Regions from separate parts of the Marinobacter antarcticus genome, predicted to be linked through region 2. Evidence: predicted binding sites of a transcription regulator. Region 2 holds the regulator's gene; each other region holds the start of a gene.

What was found. The regulator FliA, encoded in region 2, starts transcription of late flagellar genes. The targets are predictions, from matches to a motif close to CTAAAGTTTNNNNNNNNNNNGCCGNTAA.
Positions count from the first base shown of each region.
Region 1: the regulator FliA is predicted to act here: its motif matches at 3,991-4,018, upstream of BUA49_RS16320 (methyl-accepting chemotaxis protein).
Region 3: the regulator FliA is predicted to act here: its motif matches at 6,557-6,584, upstream of BUA49_RS07615 (methyl-accepting chemotaxis protein).

Region 1 is NZ_FRAQ01000004.1:213,698-223,444, reverse strand. Features, by position in the region: gene BUA49_RS16335 (choice-of-anchor I family protein) at 1-287, opposite strand, end outside; gene BUA49_RS16330 (aminotransferase class V-fold PLP-dependent enzyme) at 398-1,528, opposite strand; gene rnk (nucleoside diphosphate kinase regulator) at 1,907-2,290, shown strand; gene BUA49_RS16320 (methyl-accepting chemotaxis protein) at 2,335-3,957, opposite strand; gene BUA49_RS16315 (hypothetical protein) at 4,152-4,814, shown strand; gene BUA49_RS16310 (L-threonylcarbamoyladenylate synthase) at 4,818-5,441, opposite strand; gene BUA49_RS16305 (BolA family protein) at 5,438-5,809, opposite strand; gene BUA49_RS16300 (DNA topoisomerase III) at 5,950-8,112, shown strand; gene BUA49_RS16295 (response regulator transcription factor) at 8,227-8,979, shown strand; gene BUA49_RS16290 (FecR family protein) at 8,972-9,747, shown strand, end outside.
Region 2 is NZ_FRAQ01000001.1:1,885,075-1,894,821, forward strand. Features, by position in the region: gene BUA49_RS08850 (uracil-xanthine permease family protein) at 32-1,288, opposite strand; gene upp (uracil phosphoribosyltransferase) at 1,291-1,929, opposite strand; gene flhA (flagellar biosynthesis protein FlhA) at 2,163-4,343, shown strand; gene flhF (flagellar biosynthesis protein FlhF) at 4,404-5,723, shown strand; gene BUA49_RS08870 (MinD/ParA family protein) at 5,796-6,608, shown strand; gene BUA49_RS08875 (RNA polymerase sigma factor FliA) at 6,638-7,381, shown strand; gene cheY (chemotaxis response regulator CheY) at 7,542-7,925, shown strand; gene BUA49_RS08885 (protein phosphatase CheZ) at 7,946-8,731, shown strand; gene BUA49_RS08890 (chemotaxis protein CheA) at 8,749-9,747, shown strand, end outside.
Region 3 is NZ_FRAQ01000001.1:1,606,479-1,616,225, reverse strand. Features, by position in the region: gene BUA49_RS07645 (mechanosensitive ion channel family protein) at 1-360, opposite strand, end outside; gene BUA49_RS07640 (hypothetical protein) at 369-1,661, opposite strand; gene BUA49_RS07635 (23S rRNA (adenine(2030)-N(6))-methyltransferase RlmJ) at 1,738-2,577, opposite strand; gene BUA49_RS18145 (hypothetical protein) at 2,775-2,897, shown strand; gene BUA49_RS07625 (MFS transporter) at 3,072-4,343, shown strand; gene BUA49_RS07620 (DUF4870 family protein) at 4,361-4,732, opposite strand; gene BUA49_RS07615 (methyl-accepting chemotaxis protein) at 4,804-6,444, opposite strand; gene BUA49_RS07610 (hypothetical protein) at 6,669-8,303, opposite strand; gene BUA49_RS07605 (alkaline phosphatase PhoX) at 8,379-9,747, opposite strand, start outside.

The sequences.
Region 1 (9,747 bases), on a different contig from region 2:
CTGAGCTTGGTGGGCATTTCCGGGTCATTGATATCCAGTACGTCCACGCTCGAATCGTTAGCGTTAATTACGAACAAACGCTGATTGATCGCGTCATGGGCAACAATTTCTGCAGCACTCTCGTCGAACGTGCCGCTGTTATATGTACCTAATACATTCAGTTCGATAAGAGTCTGGCTGATACCGGCTACGCCGTCAGTACCGTCAGTGCCGTCGTCTGTGCAGCCCGCAAGTGCGATGACTGAACCCGAAATGGCCAAAGCCAGAAGAGATTTTCGAAATTCCATGGTCGCCTCAGTATGTCTGATGTGTTTGTATTTCCGACACACCCTAAAGCGGCGCCATGACAGTTTGTGGGCAGTTTTAAGACAGTTTGACGTCAAGCGGGGAAATGACTTCAGCCCCGAATCGCCTCCAAAGCCACTCGCAGATTCTCCATCGTCCTCTCCACATTATTCAGCTTTTCCAGACCAAACAATCCTATGCGGAACGTGCGAAAGCCCTCTGGTTCATCGCACATCAGCGGCACGCCAGCTGCAGTTTGCAAGCCCTGCTCACGGAACAGGCTGGTGTTGTGCATATTAATGTCATCAGTATGCAAAACCACCACGCTGGGCGACTCAAAGCCGGGAGCGGCGACGCTTTTGAAGCCGGCGCTGTAAAACAGTTCGCGCACCTGTTGGCCAAGCTCAACCTGGCGCTGATAAAGCAGATCCGGACCAGTTTTCAGTGTCTCGAGCATGGCGTCGCGGAGGATAACCAGGGTATCGGTAGGCATGGTTGCGTGATATGCGTGGTTGCCGGACTCATAGGCCTGCATGATCTGGGACCATTTGCGCAAATCCGCCGCGAAGCTGCTGCTGGTGGTTTCCTCCATGCGTGCGATGGCACGCTCGTTCAATGTGATCAGCGCTGCGCAAGGTGAGGCACTCCAGCCTTTCTGGGGCGCGCTGATCAGAACGTCCACGCCGCACGCTTTGGTATTCACCCAGAGAGCACCGGAGGCTACGCAATCCAGCACGAACAGGCCGTTGACGTCCTTTACTGCGTTGCCAATGGTTTTTAGGTAGTCGTCCGGCAGCACGATGCCCGCTGCTGTTTCCACGTGGGGAACAAATACAACGGCGGGTTTTTCTGCTCTGATGCGCTCTGCCACAGTCTCGGCGGGAACCGGTGCGTAGGCCGCCTGAGGAGTATTGTCCAAAGCCCGGGCCTTGAGCACGGTAACTCTGTCGGTGATTCGGCCTGCTTCCAATATCTGCGACCAGCGGTAACTGAACCAGCCGTTGCGAACCACAAGGCAGTGTTCTCCGTTGGCAAATTGGCGGGCAACAGCTTCCATACCAAAACTGCCTCCACCAGGAACAATAACGGCGCCTTCGGCGTTATACACCTGCCGCAGTGTGGAAGAAATATCCCGCATTACCTGCTGGAAGGGAGCCGACATGTGGTTTAGCGAGCGGTCATTGAATACCACGGAGTATTCCAGCAACCCGTCGGGGTCAACAGAAGGAAACAATTTGGACATGGCTGGGAATTCCTTGCCTGGTGCAGCTTGTGGATGAGTCGTCTTTAGTGCCAGTCTAACAAATCTGGCGTTATGCGCTTTATTTCTCACGTTTACCGTACGCCCACTTGTGGAACCCGGCAAAAGCTTATAAGTTGATCAAAGCGGCCAAATTCCCGCTTTTCCTTTAATTATCAGAAACAACGCACTAGGTGAGCCTGTGAGAACGCTTTTCTCAGAGACCATTCCTTCCTACTATTTCAGTGCCCGCCACCAGGCAGGTGCTACCGGTGTGTTGCCCGCTTTTCTCTTTTATCGCTGAATCCGCTGCTGAAACGCCGGATTCGGCGTCTGAATCCTGAAATTCCGAGCTATTAATTTAATTTTCTGGAGATATCCATGGCTGATATGCCGGCAATATTGGTTGCTGAAGAAGATTTCAACCGTTTGACGACCCTGATCGAAAAACAGGGAGATTCTGATGTTGCGGACGGCCTGGATGATGAGCTGAGCAGGGCAACGCTCGTCCCACTCGCAGAAATGCCAGCGCACGTGGTGACAATGAATTCAAGTGTTTGCTTTAAGAATGAAGATAGCGGTCAGGAACAGGAACTGACGCTGGTGTATCCGCACGAAATGGGCACCGGAGAAGGTAAAATCTCTATTCTTGCGCCAGCAGGCTCTGCTCTGCTCGGGTTGTCGGTGGGTGATTCCATAGAGTGGCCGATCCGTGGCCGCAACAATATCCATCTTAAGATCATTAACGTCACCCGCAAAGGCTGACTGCTGGGAGGCGGTTACGGGGGCGGCCCGCAAAGGCCGGCCCGTCATCTGTCCTTTTTGGTCAAACGGAACTGCTCAATGGTTTCTCTGAGCGTTTCAGCCATCACAAGCAAGTCACCCGCAATGTCGGCCGTTTCCTGCGCATCTGCTGACGTCTGCTCTGCGGAACGGCTGATTTCAATCACGTTCTGATTAATCGCCTCTGACACATCGCTCTGCTCGTTCGCCGCGCTTTCCATCTCCTGATTGAGAGACGTAATTTCACGAACAGCGGAGGCAATGCTCTGCAATTCGGATTCTACTTTCAGGATGGCCTCTACCTGATGGCCCGCCATATCCGAGGCATGGCGCATCGTAGAAACGCAATCAACCACCTCGCTTTTAAGCCCGTTAATTGTCTTTCGGATTTCTTCCGTGGAAACCTGTGTCCGTGATGCCAGTGCACGAACCTCATCCGCAACCACAGAAAAGCCACGCCCCTGCTCTCCTGCTCTGGCAGCCTCAATGGCTGCATTCAGCGCTAGCAGGTTCGTCTGCTCGGCAATGTTGGAAATCTCTTCCAGCATGCTCGCCATCTGGCTGGTGCGCTGGTTCAGACCCTCAATTCGCCTGGCACCGCCCTGCACTTCCGTATTCAGTGCTTCAATACCTTCCACCGCGGCGCGGGCCCGGCGTTCGCCGCTATTGGCCAAATCCGCTGTCTCTGCCGATTTGCGAGTCGTGTGATTAGCGTTTTCGCGCACTTGAACGGCCGATGCTGCCATTTCGGTGGTTGCGCTGGCAACCTGATCCGTATTGTCCTTCTGTGCCATCACTTCATCACCGGTGGTTTCGGCTTTTGCTGCGATGCGGCGAGCAGCCTGTTCCACCTGTGCGGCGTTATCCATGACCGTATGCATACTTTCCCGGATTTTTGCCATCATGCGATTGAACGCCAGGGATACCGAACCAATTTCGTCGTTGCGGGAAACGTCCAGTTCAAGCGTGAGATCGGAGTTTCCGGAAATCTCATCCATACTGGCCTGGAGCCGTCGCAATCTGGAGAAAACCAGCCGATTCAAAGCCAGCGCGGTCAGGAAAAACACCACAATGAAGATAACGGCCTGAATACCACCGCTGGCCAACAGTTGCTGGTGCAGGCTGTCGTCAGCCTCGGCCAGTGAGTAATCCACACGGATCGCACCCAGTACATCACCTTCCCGGGCCTGGTGGCAGCCCAGGCAATTGACACCCTGATAGTTTTCCCGGGCAATGACCGGCTCAATCAGCGTATAAACGCGACCATCTTCGTTGCTTGAATAGTGTTCAATCCGTTCGCCCGCCAAAGCCTTTTTATCAGCAGGATCGCGCTTCTGTTCTGCCTTCGTGCCGCTGCCAAACATCCGATTCAACTGGTCACTGCGGATCACCCTTATATCCAGCACATCCTCAGGAGCCATGACTTTGTCCCGGAGCACCTCTCGGTTACTGATCGTGCCAGTTACCATCATGGTGTTCAGGCCATCAAAATAGGATTTGGCCAGACCATCCACATACTTGTGACTGAATGCCTCCATGTGATCACGCTGTGCATTCGCGCTATAGAGCACCGTGAAGACCAGAATCAGTGAAAATGCTGCTGCCAGAGCAGCGAGCAACAGAAAGCGGATGGAATAGTGTTTTTTCATAACAAGCCGGGGTTCCTCAGATGCTCTCTGTTGTTGACGGCAAAGCGGCAGCTAACTTTACAGACATACGTCAATTATTTACTGACGCAAGTCAGAATGACGCATTTCTATCATGTGGCCCGGAATATGCTTCATAACGTTTTAACGAGCATTTTCTGGCACGCCTGCTGCGAGCCAATGGAGGAAAACACGCCATGTCACTGCTGACATCCCTAATTCAGGCAAGTACCCGCTTCCAGCAAACTCTGGAAAAGCGACCGGCAGCGGGGGCAGAGGAGCAACGAGCCAGAGGCGCGAACAGCGCAGAGACAGTGCCACCTGCAAGCCCCGGCGACGACCGTTTCACTCCCTCAGGAGATTCCCTGAGTGATGCGAACCGATTGAAATCGCAGAAGTTGCCGCTAGCGGATTACAAACAAACCGTAGGGCAGGATCTTGCCTTTATAAGGGAGACACTGCGGCACAAACTTGCCGAATACAATCTGAGCCCGGCCACCGCAATAAGCGTCAATAAAAATGATAGCGGTAAGCTTGAGGCGGGCGGCAAACTGGCGGAAGAAACCCGCACCCGGATCGAAAATGACCTGAACGTGAACAAGAATTTCACGGATGCTTTCAGCCGGCTGAGCGTCAACGAACCGACACTGCATTTCATGGATAACGCCCTGAAACTCAACCAGGCCTACGGCGTGAATAATTCACTTCTGGACACACTGGTCAGTGAGAACCAGCAGTTCAACGGCTTGCAGGATCTCGTAAACCGCTACGACACCCTGCGCCGTTCGGCCCCGACTGATCAGATTGAAGCTGCGACGAATCGAGGCGCTTATGCCTTCAACCTGAACACCCGGGCCTGAGCACTACCCCTCAAAGGGAGTAGGATCACCCTTGCCAACCCTTGTAACAGCCGGCATATCGCCAGTGAAGTTGACCACTGTAGTCGGCTCCATTCCGCAAAAACCGCCATCAATAATCAGATCCAGCTCATGCTCCAGCGTATCCCGGATATCGTAGGGATCCGTCATGGGTTCGGACTCGCCCGGCAAAATCAGCGTGCTGCTCATGATCGGCTCGCCAAGCTCACCCAGCAGAGCCTGAACAATCGCGTTATCGGGAACCCGAACGCCAATAGTACGCCGCTTGGGATGCAACAACCGTCTAGGCACTTCGCTGGTCGCATCCAGAATGAACGTATAAGGCCCGGGCGTGAAGGTTTTCAACAACCGGTACTGAGTGTTATCCACCTTGGCATAAACACCGATGTCAGAGAGATCCCGACACACCAGCGTGAAGTTATGTTTGTCATCCAACCGGCGAATCCGCTTGATCTTGTCCGCCGCCGGTTTGTCACCCAAATGGCAGCCAAGGGCATAGCCTGAATCGGTGGGATACACCACAACACCGCCACTGCGAAGAATATCAACTGCCTGCTTGATCAACCGCTTTTGCGGGTTCTCAGGATGAATCTGAAAGAACTGACTCATGAATGCCCTCCACTCTGTTTTTGAGCGCCTGAAGCGGCCGGCTTCAGATCCGCCTTGGAACCGCCCATACAATTCGGTGACGCCGGCACCTCCTGCCCGGACGCCTCCCACTCTTGCGGAGAGTATAGATGCAAAGCCAGCGCATGCACGCCACCAGCCATATCCAGCTCCTCCGAAAGCACTTTATAAATAGCCTGATGCCGCTTCACCTTCATCTGCCCCGCAAAGGCCGGCGAAACCATCGTCACCTTGAAGTGCGTCTCTGAGTTTGGCGGCACACTGTGCTTGTGGCTTTCGTTTTCCACCTGAAGAATGCTGGCGTCAAACGCTTCCTTAAGTTTAGTTTCGATTGTGCTCTGGATTTTCATCGCTCATTGACTCCCACATCCGCTTTAACAATGGCAAACAGTCTACTACAGAAGAAGCGAGCCACCCGAACCTTGACACTCAACTACCAAACAGCCACATTCCCCTCCCACTTCAACCCAGACAAAACCATACCCAAACCATGCTCCTGTATATCGCCGAAAAACCAAGCCTCGGCAGAGCAATCGCCGCCGCTCTCCCCGGCCCTTATCAAAAAGGCCAGGGCTGGATCCGCTGCGGCACAGGCAATGACGCTGCCACCGTAAGCTGGTGCATCGGCCACCTGCTGGAGCCGGCCGAACCCGCCAGCTACAACCCGGCCTGGAAAGCCTGGCGCCAGCACGACCTCCCCATGTTCCCGGACAAATGGCAGGTCACCCCCAAAGACAGCGTTCGCCAGCAGCTTAAAGCACTGGAATCCCTGATCCGGCAGGCCGACACCATAGTCCACGCCGGCGACCCGGACAGAGAAGGCCAGTTGCTGGTTGATGAAGTGATTCGCTATTTCGGAACCAAGGCACCCGTAAAACGGATACTCATCAATGACCTGACCCCGGCAGCGGTCGCCAAAGCCATACAGCAACCCAGAGACAACCTGGAATTTCGCAGGCTTTCACACTCTGCACTCGCCCGGCAACGGGCCGACTGGCTCTATGGCATTAACCTCACTCGCTTTTACACGCTGAACTACCAGCAGCAGGGGCAGCAGGGCGTTTACTCCGTCGGTCGGGTTCAAACACCGGTACTGGGGCTGGTGGTGGAGCGGGACAACACCATCGAAAACTTCGAGCCCAAACCTTACTTCCGCATAGAAGCCCGCTTCAAAGCACAGGAAGAGGAAGTTGACAAGCAGGCTTTCACCGCCCGATGGCTCCCGGACGAACAGTTTCAGGACCATCTGGACGAAGAAAACCGACTGCTGGATCGGGTAACAGCCGAGCAGATTGCCGCCAGTATTCATAGCCGGCCCGGCTCCGTTATAGAATCACGCTTCCGCGACCGGCCCGAAGCTCCGCCTTTGCCCTTATCGCTGTCAGCATTACAGATAGAAGCTGGCCGCCTGTTCCGCATGGGTGCAAAGGACGTACTGGACACTGCCCAGAATCTTTACGAGCGCCACCAGCTCATCACCTACCCCCGTTCCGACAGCCGGTACCTGCCTGAAGGGCATTATGCCCAGCGCGAGCAGGTCACGGGGGCGATTGGCAGAGTCTCGCCAGATCTTGCTGATGCCCGCAACAAAGCGGACCTCAGCCGCCGAACGACTGCCTGGAACGATAAAAAGGTCGATGCCCACCACGCCATTATTCCGACCAGCCGGACAGCACCCAATGGCAAGCTCAGTGAAGCCGAACAGAAAATCTATGGTCTTGTCAGCCGCTATTTCCTGATGCAGTTTTCAGCGGATGCCATACACCGAGAAGGCCGGCTCACCGTGCGAGTGGCAGAGCAACGGTTCCGTGCCACAGAAACCGCTGTGCTGGAACCAGGCTGGAAAACACTGGAACTGAAGCTCCGGGACAACCAGAAAGAAACAGAAAAGTCTCCGCTGCCGCGCCTGGATGAGGGCGAACCGGTATTCTGCGAAGACAGCACCGTGAGCGAGCGCAAAACCCAACCACCCCAGCACTTCACCGATGCCACTCTACTGTCGGCGATGACCAACATTGCCCGATTTGTAACCGACCCGGAGCTGCGAAAAACCCTGCGGGAGACCGATGGCCTTGGTACAGAGGCCACCCGTGCGAACATCATCGATACCCTGTTCAAACGGGACTACCTGTACCGGGATAGCCGCCAAATCCGTTCTACCGATAAAGGTAAAGCGCTGATCGGCGCGCTACCGAAATCTGTCAGCAAGCCGGACAGAACTGCGGTCTGGGAAGCAACCCTGGAAAGTATCCGCAGGGGCGAGGACGACCCCCGGGAATTCCTGGAGACTCTGAAGGCGGAGATCCGGGGTTTCATTGGTCCTGCCGCCGATGCGCCTGATACCGGGCTGCAAACCAATGCTCCTAACTGCCCGAAATGCCGGTCTCCGATGGCTGAAAGAGACGGCAAATTTGGACGTTTCTATGCCTGCACGCGGTACCCGGATTGCCGGGGAACACGCCAACTTGAAGATGACAAACCTCAAGACGGCACCGGGCAAAAACCCATCCCCTGCCCTCACTGTTTTTCGCCTCTGGTAAGACGGAAAGGTAAAAAAGGCTGGTTCTGGGGCTGCAGTAATTTCCCCGCCTGCCGACAAACACTGGACGACGAAGACGGAAAGCCGGCAACGCGTTTACGCAAGTCTACATAACGAAACGGAATGCTTGGCAGCATTTTGTGATAATCGCCTGATATGGCAGGGAATCCGCTATCACGCACTGTGAAACAGGATCGCACCCACACTACCTACTCCAGGAGAGGCGCAATGCGCATCGCTCTGCTCGAAGACCAACAGGAACAGGCGCAGCACATCCAGTCCATTCTGACTGAGCGCGGCCATCACTGCGACAGCTTCCCGACAGGTCAGAGTTTTCTCAGCGCGGCACTGCATCGCAGCTATGACCTGATGATTCTCGACTGGCAGATTCCTGACATGACCGGCATTGATGTGCTGAAAAGCGTCAGAGCGCAGATCAACTGGGCAATTCCCGTGGTATTCCTTACCCAGCGCGACAGCGAATCCGATATTGTCCAGGCCCTGGACGCGGGCGCAGACGACTTTCTCGCAAAACCTGCAGGCGCTGCGGAACTGGTCGCTCGCATCAATGCTCTGGCGCGCCGCGCCAATCCGGACAATGAGAAAGAAGACCTTAAATACGGTCCGTTTGAAATTAATACCCAGCACAGAACCATCTCCCTCCATGGTGAAGCGCTTACATTGACCGACAAAGACTTCGATCTGACTCTATTCCTGTTTCAGAACCAGGGCCGCCTGCTCACCCGTGAAGTGCTTCTTGAGAGAGTCTGGGGACTAGCCAGGGATATCAACACACGAACAGTAGACACGCACATGAGCCGGCTACGTCGTCGATTGGGCCTGAACCCGGAAAATGGCTTCCGTATCAAGACGATCTACCAGCGCGGCTACCGCCTGGAGGCCATGAAAGCCGAAGCTATCGATGAAGAGATGACAGAATCCCAGGCAGCAGGCCAGGAAGTGCAAGCACCGAATGACTGAATACCGGTTACCCGCTCTCGCCAAAGTATTCCTGGTGCTGCTGCTTCTGGCACCGGGTATGCCTGCGTGGGCGGAGCTGTCCATTACCCGCGGCTCGGCAACAACGGTGACAAGCTCCGCCAACGAAGCCGTGCCAGAGTGGATCTACACCCTGAAATCCGGCGAGAGCTTTGCGGAAGTCGCCAGCGACCTTCTGGTAAAAAACTACAATGCCGGCCGGCTCCTTCAATATAACGCCATCCAAAACCCCGCCACGCTGGGAGAAGGCGATCGCATTCGCATCCCCCTGTCCTGGCTGAAGAGACAGCCCGACCCTGCGCGCGCTACGTCGGTTTCCGGCAACGTTCAACTGATATCAGGAATTGACGGCCGAAAAAAAATCCTGACAAAAAACGACCTGATACGGGTGGGTGATGAAGTGCTTTCCGGTGCGGGAGCAGCAACCATCACCTTGGCTGACGGTTCAGAAGTCCGCCTCTCCCCGGATTCCCGGCTGATCTTCAACCGCCTGACGCAGTACGGCAAACCCGGCATGGTAGACACCCGGCTGAGGCTGAACCGGGGAGAAGTCCACACCCGGGTCAAGCCAGTGATGGAAGGTGGTGCCCGCTTTGAAATTGAAACTCCGTCTGCCGTTGCCGCCGTTCGTGGCACCGCATTCTCACTGCAAACCGGGCCGGAAGGCACCAGTTTGCAGGTAACCAAAGGCGTAGTTGATTTCGGAGCACCAAACCAGACCCATCGGATTCCTGCCGGCTTCAGCGCAAC
Region 2 (9,747 bases):
TTCTAGCCTGCAGGCACCATAGGAGTTGCTGTCAGTCTTCTTTGTGCTCGTAAATCGCCTTGCCCCAGGCTTCGCGGCTGCCCGGAAGTATCAGGTTCAGAATGATGGCTGCCACCGCACACAGAGCGATACCCTCAAGGTGGCCGAGAACCATGCCGCCGATACCGAACACCAGCGTTACACCCACAATAACCAGATTCCGCGACTGAGAAAGATCCACCTGATGGCGAATCAGCGTGCTCATACCCACCACCGCAATGGAACCGAACAGCAGACACAAAATGCCGCCCATAACTGGCACCGGAATCGTCTGCAGAACCGCGCCAAACTTGCCCACAAAGGCCAGCACGATCGCAGTGCAGGCCGCCCACCACATAACCTTCGGGTTAAAGTTGCGTGTCAGCATCACAGCGCCGGTCACTTCAGAGTAGGTCGTATTGGGTGGCCCGCCCAGTAAAGCGGCAGCGCTGGTAGCCAGACCGTCGCCCAGCAGAGTGCGGTGCAGGCCGGGCTTTTCCAGATAGTTTTTGCGAGTGACATTGCCAATCGCCAGAACATCCCCGATGTGCTCAATGGCCGGAGCAATGGCTACCGGAATCATGAACAGTATGGCGCCCCAGCTGAACTGCGGGGCGACAAAGTTGGGAACCGCAAGCCAGGGCGCCTGTTGGATAGGCGTGATATCAACAATGCCCGCGAAAGCAGACAGTATATAACCAACAATCACACCAAACATGATCGGGATCAGGCGGAAGATACCCTTGGACCAAACCGAAGCAACAATGGTCACGGTCAGCGAAATCATCGCAATCCACAGCGCCGTGTCCTGCGGTATCAGCTGGGTTCCGCCATCGCCAGTGCGGCCGGAAGCCATGTGTACCGCAACGGGTGCCAGTCCCAGACCGATCACCATGATGACCGGTCCGATAACCACCGGGGGCAGCAGGCGGGTCACAAAGCCGGTGCCGCGCAGTCGTATTGCACCACTGAGCAGGATATAAAGAATACCCGCTGCCATCAGGCCGCCCAGGGTTTCCTCAAGGCCGAACTTGCCCTTGGAAGCAATAACCGGCGCGATAAACGCAAAAGATGAGGCCAGAAAGATTGGAATCTGGCCTCCGGTCACAATGTGGAAAATCAGCGTGCCCAGGCCGGCGGTAAAGAGCGCAACGTTCGGATCCAGGCCAGTGATCAATGGCATCAGCACCAAAGCGCCGAAGGCTACTAGCAGCATCTGGGAGCCGGCAATCGCCTGCTTCCAGACGGGGTCATTGGTATGGTCTTCCATGATCAGACGTCCTTCTGCTTGGTGCCGAATATTTTGTCACCGGCGTCGCCAAGACCTGGCAGGATATAGCCTTTCTCATTCAGGCACTTGTCCACCGACGCGGTATAAATGGACACATCCGGGTGCTTGTCCAGAACATTTTTTATGCCTTCCGGAGCGGCCACCAGCACCAACGCGCGGATTTCAGTGCTTCCGGCTTTTTTGAGCAGGTCGATGGTAGAAATCATCGAACCGCCGGTGGCAACCATCGGATCAACGATCAAGGCCATGCGTTCATCCAGTTCACCGACCAGCTTTTCAAGGTAGGTATTGGCTTCCAGAGTTTCCTCGTTGCGGATCTGGCCCACCACACTGACCCGAGCCACAGGGATCAGGCTCAGAACGCCGTCCAACATGCCGAGCCCGGCTCGCAGGATAGGGACGATCGTGATTTTTTTACCGTGGATCTGTTCCACATTCACCGGCCCCGCCCACCCCTCAATGGTCTTTTCCTGCAGATTAAAATCCTTTGTGGCCTCGTAGGTGAGCAGTGCACCGACTTCCTGCGCCAGTTCACGAAAGTTCTTGGTGCTGATGTCGGCACGGCGCATGAGGCCGAGTTTGTGTCTGATAAGGGGGTGTCTTACCTCGTGGATCGGCATGGGCTCACCTGTTTGTGGGTCTGAGGTTGTGGAGTTCAGGGTGCAATATCGCGATTAAGTGGCGCAAGGATACCGCATCTTAGAATGTGAGTCAGGCAGGTAAGGCCAGCTCGCGAACGAAAAATCGAACACGGTGGTATGGATCTTGCGGTATCACTGTAAAAGACGCCTGGGCGTCAGAATTTCGACCCTTAAAACGCCTTCAGAAACAGTAAATCGGAGATGCTTCCGGCATGGACACAGCTTTAGTCCTTCGTAATGTCAAATCCCTGACGCGGGGCAATCTCGGTGTGCCCGTCATGCTGATGGGTTTGCTGGGCATGATGATACTGCCCATGCCTGCTTTTCTGCTGGACGTATTTTTCACGTTCAACATCACGCTCTCGATTGTCATTCTGCTGGTGTGTGTCTATGCACTGCGGCCCATGGAATTTGCCTCCTTCCCGACGGTATTGCTGGTCGCAACCCTTCTGCGCCTGGCGTTGAACGTGGCTTCCACCCGGATTGTGTTGCTGGAAGGGCATGAGGGCGGGGATGCAGCGGGTAAGGTTATCGAGTCATTCGGTGCCGTGCTGATTGGTGGGAACTACGCGGTCGGCCTCGTGGTCTTCGCCATTCTGATGATTATTAACTTCCTGGTTGTTACCAAGGGTGCCGGCCGGGTTTCGGAAGTAAGCGCGCGGTTTACCCTGGATGCGATGCCGGGCAAGCAGATGGCTATTGACGCCGATCTGAACGCCGGTCTTGTGAATCAGGAAGAGGCTAAACACCGGCGTGCAGAGATAGCGCAGGAAGCCGATTTCTATGGCTCTATGGATGGTGCGTCCAAGTTTGTTAAAGGCGATGCGGTCGCAGGCCTGCTGATTCTGGCGATCAACATTATTGGCGGTGTTGCCATTGGTATGGTCCAGCATGGCCTTGATTTCGGGCTTGCCATGGAGCGCTATGCGCTTCTCACCATTGGTGATGGGCTGGTCGCCCAGATCCCGTCACTGCTGCTTTCTACCTCTGCTGCAATCATGGTTACCCGTGTGACCTCCAGTCAGGATATGGGCGGGCAGATTCTTCAGCAGCTGTTCAATGCTCCCAAGGCTCTGGCGATAGCGGCAGGCATTCTGCTCCTGTTGGGCCTGATTCCGGGCATGCCCCATGTGGCATTTTTGGGGCTCGGGAGCCTCGCTGCCGCTGGAGCCTGGTTTATCTGGAAGAAAGACCAGCAGACTGTTGAAGAGGGTGGCTTGTTCCCGGGCCAGGGTGGCGCCGGTGTTGTACCCGGCCCTGGTGGCCGTGAAGCGCCACTGGCAGGTGACACTGGCGGCGATCAGGGCCGTCAGTTACCTGCGCCGGGAGAGACCCGGGAGCTGGGCTGGGACGATGTGGCAACAGTGGATATTGTCGGGCTGGAAGTCGGCTACCGCCTGATACCGCTGGTCGACAAGTCCCAGGGTGGCCAGCTGCTAAGCCGCATCAAGGGTGTCCGTAAAAAACTGTCTCAGGACATGGGGTTTCTGATGCCCTCCGTGCACATCCGCGACAATCTGGATCTCATGCCCAATGTGTATCGCATCACTCTAATGGGGGTAACGATAGCCGAAGCGGAAATACATCCCGACCGGGAACTGGCCATCGACCCCGGCCAGGTATTCGGAAAAATCGAAGGGATAGAAGGCAAGGATCCGGCCTTTGGCCTGGATGCGAGCTGGATTGAACCGGAGAAAAAAGATCAGGCTCAGACACTTGGCTATACCGTAGTTGATGCCAGCACGGTTGTCGCTACGCACCTGAACCAGGTTCTGCAAAAACATGCCCACGAACTGTTGGGGCACGAAGAAGTCCAGAAATGGCTGGATCAACTGGAAAAGGTCTCGCCCAAGCTGGCAGAAGAGCTGGTGCCGACTACGGTGTCCATCAGCCTTTTGTTGAAAGTGCTCCAGAACCTGCTCAAAGAAGAAGTTCCCATCCGGGATATGCGGTCCATTGCCGAATCCATCGTGAACGTGCATCCGAAGAGTCAGGATCCCAGGTTGCTGACGACGTTGGCACGTCAGGCTCTTCGTCGGATGATCGTTCAGAGCATCTGTGGCAATGATCAGGAGATACCAGTGATTACTCTGGATCCGGATCTGGAACAGTTATTGCTAAAGTCTGTTCAGCAGAGTCAACAATCTGGCGGCCAGGAAGATATAGGTATGGTTCTGGAGCCGAATATGGTGGAGAAGCTGCAGCGCTCTTTGCAAGACAGCGTTCAGCGCCAGGAAGTTCTGGGTAAGCCCGCCATCCTTTTGGTATCCGGCCCGCTGAGGCCGGTGCTTGCAAAGTTTGCCAGTTTCGGTGTGGAGCGGCTGCATGTGCTTTCGTACCAGGAAATACCGGATAACAAGCAGATTACGATCGTGGCGTCCGTGGGCCAGTAGGCATGCGGATGAAAGAACGGACAACGCCGATACAGCGTTGCCGGTGGAGGATGCAATAACATGAAAGTGAAACGTTTTTTTGCCAAGAGCATGGCCGAAGCACTGAAACAGATCAGTGAGCAGATGGGGCCAGATGCTGTCATCCTATCCAACCGGCGAGTAGATGGTGGCGTTGAAATTGTCTCTGCGCTGGATTACGACGAAAATATGGCGCGCCAGAGCCTTGGCGAAAAAGCCAGTGAGGCCACCAACGGAGCCCGACTTGCGGAAATGCAGGCCGAGCAGCACCGCCGGCTGGAAGATGAGCTGAGTCGCTCCCGCTCACGTATTCGCGATGTTCGCGAAAATCGAGCAGCGCGCAGTCAGGGCTATGCCGAAGCATCGTTTGCGGAGCTGCATGAAGCAGCGAGTGAAGGTTATGAGGAACCTGCCTCCGCAAGCGTCAGCAGCAATACCGACTATTCCGATGAGCTTGCCAGCATGCGTGCAGAAATCAGCTCTTTGCGGGATCTCATGAGTGGCCAGCGCAATGAGCCGGAAGAACCCGGCGTCAACGCGGTTCAGCAGCGGCTGGCAGAGCGGTTGCAGGAATTTGGCCTGAGCCCGGATCTGGCAGGCTCTCTCTCCCGTCGACACAAAAGCGGGAAGCTTGATGACGGCTGGAAGCGGGCCCTGAAAATGCTCGTTACCGGCGTGCGCACAGCGCGTCAGGAGTGGCTGGACGAGGGGGGGGTTTATGCACTGGTCGGCCCCACGGGCGCTGGCAAGACCACCACGATTGGCAAGCTGGCTGCCCGTTATGTGCTGAAGCACGGTGCCGATTCTTTGGCGCTGGTTACCACAGATCGCTATCGGGTTGCCGCGCATGAGCAGCTTTTCGTGTTTGGTCGCATTCTGAATGTGCCGGTCCGGGTGGTGGATGAAAGCCACACACTGGATGATATTCTTGATGAGCTGTCGGATCGCCATCTGGTGCTGATTGATACCGCGGGGCTGACCAGCTCCGAGAAGGGCTATCAGGAGCAACTGACAGAGCTGGCCCGCAGTCACCATAATGTGCGTACACACTTGGTTGTTTCCGCAACCAGCCAGCCGCGAATTATGAAATCCGTATGGCATTGCTATAAGATGGCAAATCTTTCGGGCTGCGTAATGACAAAAATTGACGAAGCCCTGACACTGGGCGAGTCTCTGGGATTTGTGATGGAAACCGGATTGCCGGTGGCCTACTACACAGATGGGCAAAAGATTCCTGGAGATCTGCATCATGCCGAAGCGGTTCCGCTAGTGCGCCTGGCTGTCGAGCGCCTTAAAACGCTTCAGCAACAGGCCGCTGCAGAGCGGTTACCTGACGCAGAGCGTCCGCGCGAAACGGCATGAGGCCCTGAAGATCTGAGCTGCATCCAGCTACGAACCATACCCGGCTAAACGTTGTGAGAGATAATAAACAGTATGAGCAAACCACATCCGGTACAGGTGATCGCAGTTTCCGGCGGTAAGGGCGGTGTCGGCAAGAGTAACGTGTCGGTCAATCTTGCCATCGCTCTGGCCCAGAAGGGCCGGCGTGTGGTTTTGCTTGATGCCGACCTTGGTCTGGGCAACATTGATGTGCTGCTTGGCATTACGGCAAATCGTACCTTGCAGGATGTGCTGGCGGGCGAGTGCGATCTTCGAGACGTTCTGGTTAACGGCCCGGGGGGTATCAAAATTGTTCCGGCATCTTCCGGCACGCAACGCATGACTCAGCTCAGCCCTATGGAACACGCAGGCCTGATCAACGCATTCAGCGAGCTGGGTGATCAGATGGATGTACTCATTGTGGACACTGCAGCGGGCATTTCCGAGGCGGTAGTGAGTTTTCTCCGGGCCTCCCAGGAGTTGCTGCTGGTCGTTTGCGATGAGCCGACATCCATCACTGACGCCTATGCTCTGATTAAGCTGATGAATCGTGACTACGGCACCAACCGCTTCCGGATTCTCGCCAATCAGGTGGGTACTGAGCAGGAAGGTCGTCATCTGTTTGAAAAACTGACCCGGGTCACCGAACGCTTTCTGGACGTGGCACTGCAATATGTAGGTATGGTGCCGTACGACGAAGCTGTGAAAAAAGCCGTTCAGCGTCAGAAAGCAGTGCTGGAAGCCTACCCTCGGGCCAAAGCCTCGCTTGCGATCAAGGCACTGGCTGAAAAAGTAGAGACTTGGCCGCTGCCTTCATCTCCCCGCGGGCATCTGGAGTTTTTTGTGGAGCGGCTCGTCGAAGTCTGAAACGGAACCCGTTAAACAATACCGGATACATGACATTGTCGAAAAATCTGGGAATCTATCACCAGGCTGGCGTAAAAAGTTCCTCGGAACTGATTGAGACGCACGCGCCTCTGGTCAAGAAAATTGCTCTTCATCTTTTGGCGCGGCTGCCAGCCTCCGTGCAACTGGATGACCTTATGCAGGCCGGCATGATTGGATTGCTGGAGGCTGCTCAACGCTATAGCTCAACCAAAGGCGCAACATTCGAGACCTATGCGGGGATACGCATTCGCGGTGCCATGGTGGATGAAATCCGCAAAGGCGACTGGGTGCCGCGCTCTGTTCACAGGAACGCCCGCCGGGTTGCTCAGGCTATCAAGGCTGTTGAAAATCGTATGGGGCGTGAAGCACAGGACGGTGAGGTTGCCGAAGAACTCGGCATGGAGCTTTCTCAATACCACGCCACTTTGTCGGATGCGAGCAGCGGGCGACTTTTTAGCCTTGATGAGCTCAATGAATCCGGAGAGCTGCCGATAGAAGAAACAGAGGCCAGCGATAATCCGCTGGACGGCCTGACTTCGGATTCCTTTCAGAGCAATCTGGCCGCTGCTATTGAACAGCTCCCTGAGCGGGAAAAACTGGTTCTGAGCCTGTATTACCAGGATGAACTGAACCTCAAAGAAATCGGTGCAGTGCTGGGCGTCAGCGAAAGCAGAGTCAGCCAGATTCACAGCCAGGCGGCGCTACGGCTTCGTGCCAGGCTCTCGGAATGGCGTAATGATGATGGCAGTTAGGCCCGTCTCAGGTTTCTGGATCGTACTGGAGTGTAGTATTTGGTAACCGATGCTTTACAACCGTGATAAAGATCAGACAATAAGTGGTTAAATCAGCGGCCGGCTACACTTTGAGCGCTAAGGTCAAACGAATTCCGGGTCTTACTAACTGGAGGTCCCTTTGGACAAGAACATGAAAATTCTCATTGTGGACGATTTTTCCACAATGCGGCGGATTATCAAAAACCTGCTCCGTGATCTGGGTTTCACCAACACTGATGAAGCGGATGACGGCAACACTGCTCTGCCCATGCTGAAAAGCGGCAAGTACGATTTCCTGGTAACTGACTGGAACATGCCCGGAATGTCCGGCTTTGATTTGCTCAAGGCGGTGCGGGCCGATGACAATCTGAAAACCCTCCCGGTTTTGATGGTTACTGCCGAAGCCAAGCGGGACCAGATTGTGGCAGCTGCTCAAGCCGGCGTGAATGGGTATGTGGTAAAGCCCTTCACCGCCGCCGTTCTCAAAGAAAAAATTGAGAAAATCTTTGAACGAATCCAGTAAACAGAGATTGGATGGGTCGTATGAGCGATAACGAACAGATCCACCAGGGTCTTGAGCCGGAAGTAACCGAAAAGCTCCGGCATCAGGCGGCAGAGCTCAGTCAATGCGTTGAAGGCGGAGATTATGTCCGCGCTATGGCTCTGATCAATGAACTGGGCGAGGTCCGGGATCAGAGTCTGTATCGGGAAGTGGGTCGGTTGACCCGAACGCTCCATGAATCAATCCGGAACTTTCAGATAGATCCGCGCAGTGCGGAACAGAAGGAAGTTCTGTCGATGATGACAGACGCCTCAGATCGGCTTGCGTACGTTGTTCAGATGACGGGCCAGGCTGCCAATCGCACCATGGATCTGGTTGAAGAAAGTATGCCGGTAGCCCATGCAATGCGCGCCGAAGCGTCCACTTTACGGGATGAATGGCAGCGTTTGCGCCGTCGTGAGATGCAACCTTCTGAGTTTCGTGAGCTGTACGGTCGGATCGATAACTTTTTTCTGAGCCTGACCCAGGACGCCGACACCATTTACAGCAGTCTTTCTGAAATCCTGTTGGCGCAGGATTTTCAGGACCTGACCGGCCAGGTGATTCAGCGCGTTACGACGCTGGTCAAAGACGTGGAGGAGCAGATGCTCAGCCTGGTAGTTATGGCCAGCCATGTTGACCAGCTCACCGGCACGGTGCATCAGATTGACGGCCAGGAAGTATCTGCCGAGCAGGGTGTGGGGCCTCAGATGAAGGCTGAAGAGCGTGAAGATGTAGTCTCGGGACAAAACGACGTAGATGACTTGTTGTCCAGTCTCGGTTTCTGAATATAAGAGGTTAACACATGGCGTTTGATGCCGATGATGAGATCCTTCAGGACTTCCTTGTAGAGGCTGGAGAGATTCTCGAAAAGTTGTCTGAGCAACTTGTCGATCTTGAGCAACATCCTGATGACAGCAATCTGCTCAACGCCATATTCCGTGGATTTCATACCATCAAGGGTGGTGCTGGCTTCCTGCAGCTGGATGCTCTGGTCAACTGCTGCCACTCCGCAGAAAACGTCTTCGACATCCTGCGCAACCATAAGCGGAAGGTGGATTCGGAGCTTATGGATGTTGTCCTGGAGGTTCTGGATCATGTTAATGCCATGTTTGAGCAGGTACGTAATCGCGAAGAGCTGACGCCCGCGCCTGGTGAGCTGATTGCCGCACTGGACGCTCTGGCCCTGCCTCAGGATGCCGCTGCGCAAGAGACCGCCGAACCCTCGGATGAGCCTTCAGAAGCCGGCCTGGACAACGGTGACATTACCGACGATGAGTTTGAAAAATTGCTTGATGCCCTGCATGCGGAAGCTCCCACCGCCGGGGCAGGCGATAGCCCGGCTCATGAGAAGCCAGCTGGCAAGAATGATGGTGCTGGCGATGATATCACCGATGATGAATTTGAAGCTTTGCTGGATGATCTGCACGGCAAAGGAAAATTTGCCGTGCAGGAGGTTCCGGGCGCAGGTTCCGGAACCACAGGTGCAGCTGACCCGGCAACGAGCAGCGATGGCGGGCTGATCAACGACGATGAATTTGAAAGACTGCTGGATGAACTGCACGGCAAGGGCGGTAGCCCGACAACCGGCGATTCCGGAAAAAAGGCAGCTGAACCTTCGCCGGCAAAAGCTCAGCCCATCAAACCCGTGCCTGAGAAACGCAAGGCTGATCCAAAACCGGCAGCCAAATTGTCTCCCGAAAAAGCTACTCCGGCTTCACCCGCAAGGGAGCAAGCTCCGGTGGCAGAAACCACCGTTCGCGTCGATACCAAGCGCCTGGACGACATCATGAACATGGTGGGC
Region 3 (9,747 bases), 280 kb from region 2:
GTAGGGCATTTCGAAAAGGGTAACGATGCCAGCGATCAGGCTGCTGGCGTAATCCTTGAAAGCGAAACCAAATGCCAGGGCCAGAGCGCCGAAGATTGCCATCATATTTTCGAACGACGGCTCCACCAGAATCGGAACCACCACTACAATCGTGGCTAGGATCATCAACAGCCGAAACAAAGGTACAGAGGCCAGGAGGTAAAGACGCGGCTTGCCACCAAGCTTCCCCGCAACTCGGGGAACCACTTTCTGGACCGCAACCGTAATCAGCGAAACGATAACAATAACGAGCAACGCCTTCCACAGCGCCTGCCCGGTTATGGAGGCAAAAGCACCCTTTATTCCGAGATCATCTATCATAGCGACTCCTAGAATTGATCAACCGGGAACCCCCAGCTCTGCAGGTGGCGCCTGACAGTGGGGTAGCCGATAGCTGTTACTTGCCAGTGCCCACGGGACGGTTCATATACCACCAGTTCAGCACGGTTCAGACGGGACAGCAGCAGGCTCAGTTCGTGAGCAGAAACGCCGGTAACAGATTCCAGTGAGGCCGCATCAAGGCCGTTGTGCTGCAGCAGCCCGTGAAGCACAAAACCGGTGAAGCTCTTTTTGCTCTGCGGCATCGTCGGCAAGCTCAACCGGTCCAGTGGCACAACCCAGCAATCGGCTGTCCGACTCTGCCTATCTGACGTCTCATCTGCCTCCTCCACCTTGGCGTCATCATCTGGGCGGCCCCGTATAGATCTCTGCCAGATAGCCAGGGCCACGCCGGGATTCCCGCGAGACAGGGCGGCCAGGTCTCGCAAAAATGTGCTGTATTTGCGCTTTTTACTGCTTTTGTTTTTTTCAGTTTCGTCTGTTTCGGCTATGGGTAAAACATACAGACCATCACCAGCCGTTCGCGCGCTCACCGAGGATTTACCGCTACCCGACGCCAATTGTGTCAACCATAGACCCAGCCGCTCGGAATCCATGGGCGCTGGTGTCCAGGGCGACATCTGTGCATTCTCAAGATAATGCCCCCAATATTGCCAGCACCAACTTGAGCATCCGACAATACCTGCGCCTGCATCACCATTCGCGATCCGCCGAAAAAGTTCCTTTACCAGTGCCAAGCCTGAAAGGCGTCGGAGCCAGAAATCTGCAAGCTCAGGAATGATCCAGGGGCGAGAAAGATCCTGTTTATCCCACCATTCACCGGCCTCCTGATCATCAAACAGAAGCGTATCCGGCGGTAAAATAATGGTCCAGCCTTCTTCATTCCCTCCATCCCGGGCAGGCCGAATACCCTCTGAAAAGCTGGAAAGCGCCTGCTGAACACCGGAAAACGGCGGAGCTATCAGGCAGACAACCTCACGTCTGAGCGCACCCTCGGAGCGGGCATCCTCCAGGCAGCGGTCGATAGCCATCGCCTGATCTGAAAAATCCGGCTCAGGGGCCAGCCGTCTCTGCTCGGTGGCAGATAACTCTGGCAGATCATCCATGCTTTCAAACGGCTCTTCCACCTGAGACACACCAGCGCGCAATTGTTTGAGCGCGTGTCCAAGAGCATCCTTCAGTGATCGTCGCACTGATGTCTGCGGCAATACCCACTGCTCGGCGGGTATCAGGCCGCCAGGAAGGCAAGGGTCATCTTTATTCTCGTTAGGTTTGTCCTTCAAAAAAACGGCTCCTGCATGGCCAAACGATTGGCCGGTATTCTTGTATTTACCAGATTCCGACCGACTCATGCCCGATTTACTCAGGTACCAGCCAGCCATGTTCGTGTGAAAGGCCTAGCGCCTGTTGTCCGGAAATCTGCTCAATCATGTCAGTAAGACGATCATCAAATCCCCACGGCGGATTGACCACCAGCATGCCCGAACCGGTCATACCACGCTCCGGAGGCGTTTTCAGATGGACTTCACTGCACCACACTTTGCGAACGGAGCTGTCTATAACAGCCTGTTTTAATGTCGCCTGCAAGCCGCTGGTAAGTACCGGATACCACACAAGATAAACCCCGTGGCGGCATTTCTGCCAAGCTTTTTGCAAGGTCTTTGCAACATCAAGGTACTCGGATTTGATCTCGTAGGAAGGATCAATCAGCACCATCAGCCTGGGTTGCGCGGGCGGAAGCTGCCTCAACAGCCCCTTCAAGCCGTCTTCGTGCATAACTCGCACCCTCTGCTCTGCGGCCCAACCGGCAAGCTGGCTACTTTCAGTGGGATGTAATTCAAACGCCGTCAACGAATCGCCCGGGCGCAAGAACTGGCGAAACCAGGCTGGAGAGCCGGGGTAAACCGTCAGCCGGCCCTCACCGGCGTTGAACCGTGACAACACCTCCATAACCGGCTGCCAGTCTTCGGAGTGTAAACCGCTCCGGCACGCCCAAAGCTTTTGCACGCCTGCATCCGCTTCCGCCGTTTTCCGGGCCCGTTCGCTCTCAAGATCGTAGATGGCACTGCCCGCGTGGGTGTCAAAGCAGGCAATGGCCGACGGCTTCGCCTGCATCATGGAAAGAGCAAGCGTTAACGCCGTGTGCTTCTGAACATCCGCAAAGTTCCCGGCGTGAAAGGCATGAAGGTAACTCAGCATAAATAGCTCCCTGTTAACAGGAGCTATTAAGCCCGAGCGCGTGCCGTCAGTGCAAGGGAACCTCTGAGCGACTCATTATTTTTTCTCTCCGGATCAAGAACGTGAAAGCCCTCTTGCGTTATGGCGTTCTAGTTAACATTATTACGAATGATAATACATATAATTCATATAAGTATTCATGGAGCCCGAAGCTGTCAATGAAAGTCATGTTTCAACCCGCCTCTCTGGCGCTGACTATCGCAGCCGCAATGAGCGCAGGCTGCGCTAATATCATTGTCACAGTGGCTGTAACCGCCCGGGAACAAACAATGAAGCGCTGATCTGCATTCCGGGGTTCAGGGGTGCCGGCCCGGCTGGTATCCTTGGCTATCCATTTCCCGGAGGACGGCAGTTTGCCCCAGCAACAGACACCTTTACAGAACGATAACTCTTCACAAGAGGACGCTCAGGCGACAACCGGCGCACTCGAACAGTCTGTTGACCGGCTCTACAGCCTGATTGCCAACGAGGAAGACGCCCGGGTCTGCAAGGACATACCAGCGGAAGCCTGCCAAGTAGTACCGCGCAACTTTTTCCTGATCCTTGCAGCCAACGTGCTGACCAAGCTGGGCGACCTTCTGATCAGCCCGAAAACGGTACTGGCATGGCTGATGAGTGCCATAGGCGCGCCTGCGCTGGTAGCCTGGCTCGTTCCCATCCGGGAATCCGGCTCCATGGTGCCCCAGATGATGATCGCGGCCTGGGTTCGTCGCAAACCTGTGCGTAAATGGTTCTGGACTCTCGGCAGCTTTGGTCAGGCGGCGAGCGTTGTGGCCATGGCCGCATGCGTCTGGTTTCTTGAAGGCTATACCGCCGGTGGCGGCATCATAGGTGCGCTGATCCTGTTTTCCCTGTCACGGGGCTTTTGCTCCGTGGCCATGAAAGACGTACAGGGCAAATGCGTTCCGAAAACCCGCCGAGGCAGGCTCTCAGGCCTTGCAACCACCATAGGTGGCACCGCCACCGTTATCCTGACGGCTTTGCTGTTCTGGGAGCGAGGCGACCCCACTCTTGCATTTTACAGCCTCCTGCTTCTGCTGGCAGCGGCACTCTGGGTTATTGCCGGGTTCCTGTTTGCGGGCGTGAAGGAACACGAAGGTGAAACCGGCGGGGGCGGCAACGCCATCACGGAAGCCTTCAAAAGCCTGTCGTTGCTGCGCGATGACGGGCCTTTTCGTAACTTCGTTATTACCCGCGCACTTCTGTTGTGCTCGGCTCTGGCCTCACCCTACTTTGTCGTACTGGCGCAGAAAGAGTCGGATACGGCCTTGATGCTTGGCGTGTTTCTTCTGGCGAGTAGTCTGGCCAGTTCCCTATCCGCCAGCTTCTGGGGCTGGATGGCCGATTCGTCCAGCCGCCGGGTAATGATTCGCGGCGCCGCCATCGCGAGCGCTGTGTGCCTGGCTGTTGGTCTTACTGCAATGTTTGCCGGTACGGGTGTGGGCAATGGCTGGTTTTATCCGCTGGCTTTCTTTGTTTTGAGCATTGCCCACGCGGGGGTAAGGCTGGGTCGGAAGACCTATCTGGTGGACATGGCGGGAGGCAACAAACGTACGGACTACACCGCCGTCAGCAACACGGTGATTGGCTTTTTACTGCTTGCCACGGGTGGTTTCACGGCGCTGATATCCCTGATATCAGACGCCGCTGTCATTCTGGTGCTCGGATTAATGGGGCTGGCCGGGACGTTCAGTGCGCTTCGGCTAAAAGAAGTAACCGACGACTGATTGGAAGGGTCTCAGCTTCAGACAGGTGCCCTGCCATCATTCAGTGCCAGGGCACCTTTCACAATGCGGTAGATGAGCCAGATCGAGATCCCCAGAAGAATGAACCATCCGACAATCAGAAAGGTGGTCACAGCGCCGATAACCGTCCATAAAAGCCCTACCCAGAAGGTGCGAATCTGCCAGCGGAAATGCGACTCCACCCAGGTATCGCGAACATCATCCAGTTTGACATAATTGATGATCACACCGACTAACCCGGTGATGCCTCCCAGAAAGAACGACAATCCCTGAAGGATATAGACCACCACGGCCAGGTTACGGGCGGGGTCAGAACGGCGTGACAACTCATTCGTCTCCGCGTCGGCAGGAATGAATTCCGAGTCAGCCAAGGCATATCTCCTTTCACAATATAATATGCCAGTTTAACACAGCCTCTGAAGCCATCCTCACTCATAAGGAGTCAGTGATTATCCGGACGGTATCCAAGCCGGAAGCCGCCCCAGTGCCGGCCATTCACGTAAATCGGAACAGACAGATCATGCATGACTTCGCCTGTGTCGCGACGGTAGGTTTGCAGAAGCATGCTCTCTTTGTGGCTACCACAACGAATACCCGTGCGATCATTAAACAGGCGTTTGCTTCGGCTACGTAAAAGATCGACCTCAGGGTCGCCGGTAGGTGCATGGGCGAAATCACGGTTATGGGTTGGTATATATCCGTCCGGCGCCGCAACAATCGCAAACACCAGAGCCGGGTGGGAGCCCTTAACCTGTTCCTGAACAACAGGCAGGCTTTTATCGGTAAAAGAATCGAAACTGCTTGAATACTTGGCAGGCTGAGTGCCTTGGATTGGCGTTCTCGTTTTGTCAAATAACTTACTTTCAGTCAGCTTACCATCGCGGATAGCCTGCTCAAACACCTGGCCGATCTGCTCTGCGCCAGCCCGCGCCTGGTCGTAGAAGAACCTGTGGTAACTGGAACCACTGTTCAGTGCAAACGCCGCGTTGGCGATTTCTGCGAGCTCCATAAGCGTGGCTGCCTGCTCCGCCAGTGAAGCAACACTGCTATCACTCTCGGAGATCTGATCCCTTACAGTTTCAATAGCCGAGAACACGTGAGTCAGGCTAACCTCGTTGTTCTGATCAATCTCCGCTATGCGCGCCACCTGTTGATGAACCCGATCCGACTGATCGCGTATCTGGTCGAGCCGCTCACCGACAGTCTCGACCGATGCAAGCCCACCCTCGACACTGCGGGCAAGGTCTTCAATTCGGGTCACGATCAACGCAGTATCTGAACGGATCTCCTGCAACGTTTCAGCGACCTCACCGGTGGCCTGAGCGGTGCGGCCTGCCAGCTGCCGGACTTCATCCGCAACCACCGCAAAGCCACGCCCCTGATCTCCTGCCCGGGCGGCTTCAATGGCGGCATTGAGCGCCAGCAGATTAGTCTGTTCCGCAATACCCTGAATGGTGCTGGTTACGCCCTGAATCTTGTTGGACTTTTCGTTAAGTTCCTGGATCAGGCGAAGATTTTCACCGGATTGCTGATGCACGACCCGGATGCTGTCGATTGCCGAGGTGAGGGCTTTTCGCCCTTCAGTGCTGGCCTGACTATTCTGCAGGGCCATGGTGGCCGCATCAGTAGCCTGCTGTGAAGATTCCCTTACGGTTTCGGTAATCTGCCCGGCATAGTCTGCCATCTGAGCAGTTTCCTGAACCTGGAGGTCAAGGCGCAACTTGAGCTGATCTGCAGCATAAGAAACCTCTGCAGCGGATATAGCACTCTTGTCGGCACTTCCGGAAAGCGTTTCCACCAGAGCGCGCCCTGCATTGGCATCGGCAAGTAACTGGCGGCACTGGGCCTGCAGCGGATGACCGTCGGCCAAGGTGCCATCATTCAGCGCCTTGAGACCCCGTTCAGTCGGCTCAAGCACGCGAACAACCAGAAAACCGCCTGCGGCCAAGAGGCCTGCCACGAGCCCAATCGATATCGACGCGATTTCAAGACCTAACAATGGCGCCACCACTGCACACACAACCGCAAGAATAACGGCAAGCGCCACCCCCCAAAGAACTGAAGCCCGATCCAATAACCCCATATCCACCTCGTATTTATCGTTGCTTCTGCAATCATTTTGTTATCAAAGGCCATTTCGGAGACTAAAGAGTTAATGTGAGTTAATAACTCATACTTTAGTGTATTTTTAATTCTTATCGGCGGGTAACGGCGTTTCTGAAATAAAAAACCGCAAACCCGACCCACTCTATTACCAAGTGGCCAGGTTTGCGGTCGCCTCATATCAATTGGAGAACTCCCTGCCTCTTACCAGTCCAGGCGAATATCCCAATGGTTTACCCTGCTCGCAGCCTCAAGCGGGGCAGCCTTTTCAGGATCCAACTCCCGGAATACGTTTTTGGCCGGGACAACGGTTGCGTCACGACCGTAAACGTAACTCTGCTCATCGACGATGATTTTATAAGCCTTGTTCAACGCCAGGGCTCTTTCTCGGCTCGGCGTAATCAGCGCGTAGACATCGGCGTTAAGAACCGCGGATTCCCTGACAGATCCATCCTCATTGAACCATCGCGCTTTCATCTCGGGATTCTCCCTGAATTCGTTGCCGCCGCCCACGCGTCCGAGATATTGCAGGATCTCGCCCTTTTTCTCGTCCATGTTCGGCGCGTCAGCCATGCCTTTCAGGTCAATGTAGCCCCACCCATTGGCGCCGGTCACCTTTCTTGGAAACGCAAAGGTCTGATCGATGGTGGTTCCGATTGTGCCATGGCAGCCCATGCAGAACATTTGTTCCTGGTAGGTTTGCTTCCTCAACTCCCCTTCACCATCTTCAATAAAACCAAGAACTTCCCATCCCATCCCGTTATTCAGACCCTTATCGCCGTGGTCTGAATAAACCGGCAGGTTGCCATCGATTTTCTCCTGGCGCTCATTGCCATAGAGGGACGCGAGTTCCGCCACAGAATAATGCTTTACCTTTTTCATATACCGAACTTCCTTCATCCGTTTTGAAGGAACAATTTCGTCACCATCAAAACCAACGTAACGAACGGTATGAATGAACTGGGTACCCTCCGGATAGGCCATTCGCTCCACTTTTTGACCAGACGCTGCACCAACATAGGAGGGCCTCGCTCCAATACTGACGACTTCAGAGAGGATGCCATCGTTGTTCAGATCCGCACATACTTTGTTCTCTTCTATCAGTGGTGTGGATATCTCCGGAAGATCTTTCATCGCCATTTCCAGTATGGCGAGATTGGTGAAATAAACGTCCTGTGAGAACCGACTGACATCATCACCACAGGATGCAGTCCGGAACCTTTCAGGAAGCCGGATGATTACATCATCAGTGGAACCATTGGTTGGCCAGAAGGTACTGGGAAGAGGCTTATAGTTGAATGCCACCCAGCCGCTGCCATCTTTTGCCAGGCCATAGTCGTCAAAGGCCGCAGCGCCATCCGCCAGATCCTCAATGGCAGGAACGGGGCCCGACCAGTTCTCATCGTCCTGCAGCCTTTCGATGAAATCACTGTAATTGTCGGTGCTGACGTAATCCTCAATCTCTCCGTCACTGATTCCAGCGACATCGTCGCGTCGATCAACGAACAGGTTGGACCAATGATTGTGAACACCAAGATCCGAGAAATTGTAGTCCCCCTGAAGAAAACCGTCCTCCATGCTGTTAGGACGCTTCGGATCCGAATACGTCTGATGGCAGGTGTAACAGGGATTGTTCACACCCTCGGTTTTGGTGTAGCACTGCGGTGGAATAACCGCTTCCCGGTTGTAGAGAGTATCCGCTGCAATTTCCGGGCGAGCAGGCTCATCGGTGTTCGATCCGTAGTCCTCGGGATCCACAACGGCGGGCATATCCTCCTCGCCGCAGCCGGTCATGAGGCCAGCCAACATGATTATGAGTGGATAGAAAACACGTTTCATGAGTTGCCCCATATCTAGACGCAAAAGAGGGAGGCCTTTCGGCCTCCCCTTAATTTCTCAATAACTGGTAACCGATCAGGCTTCCGGATCAAACAGCCAGAGCATATTGTTCTCATGCTCGCCGGAATCCTCGCCAATCAATACGCGACCGTCCCGGAGAACGAGCAGGTTGTCTGGTTCGGAAATGTTGTCGGCACTGCAGTTATTCAGCGTTGCGCTTGCGTCGTATGGGCCGCCCACGATCGCTGGCACCATTCGTGCGATATCGAAGGTGGAAGAAAGCGACATCTGATAAACCACGCCACAGTCACCGTTGGTGGCATCCAGCTGGATATTGCCCTGATCGTCGCCCATCGTGGCGTTGAAGTTGGACATCGCCATGTAAGCAAAGGGAACAGAGCCGTCACGGGCGCCTTCCAGGTTAATATTCACACCTTCCATCTTGCGGAACTCGGCCGTGGCTCCCAGAGCTGCAGCCGCTTTACGGGACTCCAGGAATGCGACCCGATCATCGCCGAAGGGGTTAACCCCAATCCCATTCTGTCCGTCCAGGTCCTGGTTCAGTTTTTCTTCCGCCCAGTTGTTAATCTCGGCGTCAGAGATGTAACTGGTGCTACCAGCGACATAATCAGTCTGGTCAATACCGTCGTACTCGGTCACCCAGGCATCGATGGTGGTGTTGTCGCCAGAGGCGAGTTCGACCCACTCAATATCGAACCCGGCGATAGCTGGGTCGCTGGAGGCGTCCTGAGTGACTTTGGCGGCAAACAGAGTGCCGGCGGTGAGATCACCCGCAGTATCAGCAACAAACTTGAAGAAAACTGTGCCAGTTCCGTCATCGCTCAGGTAAACGGTTTTCTCATCCGGCATAACGACGGCGTTCTCATGAGAAAAACGACCCAGTGCACGCATTTTCACCGGGACCGGGGTCGCCGATGTCGGATCTGTGATTTCAACGATATAGCCGTAGTCATAAGGGTTCGGATAAGTGCCTCCGAGGTAGTCCTGAAGAAGCTCATTGTCACTGATGTACGAATAGTTCGAGTTGTTCCAGTCGGCCGTGTTATCGAAATAGAGCTCTTCGGAGGTTAGCGGCGTGCCCCAGGGCGAGAGCGTTCCGAAACAGTTGACCCAGGTTCCGGATACCGGACTGAAATCAACCATCATTACGTCGTTGTCCACGACGTTCCAGTTGCCTGTGTCGTTTTTACGTATCTTCATTCGGCTCATACCACCTGGGCGGTCTTCCCAGTTGGTAAACAGATAGCCCTCTCCTGCACCTGTGCTAACAAAGGCGTTAAAGTCCGGATCATTAGACACTTTGAGAGTGCTCGATCCATCCATTGTGTTGATAGCACCCATGCCGCCAGTCGGCGCGCCAGCCCAGGCATCACCGTTCTGCGCCAGCACATCGTAGGAACCAACGGCTGTGCGGACCAGTTCC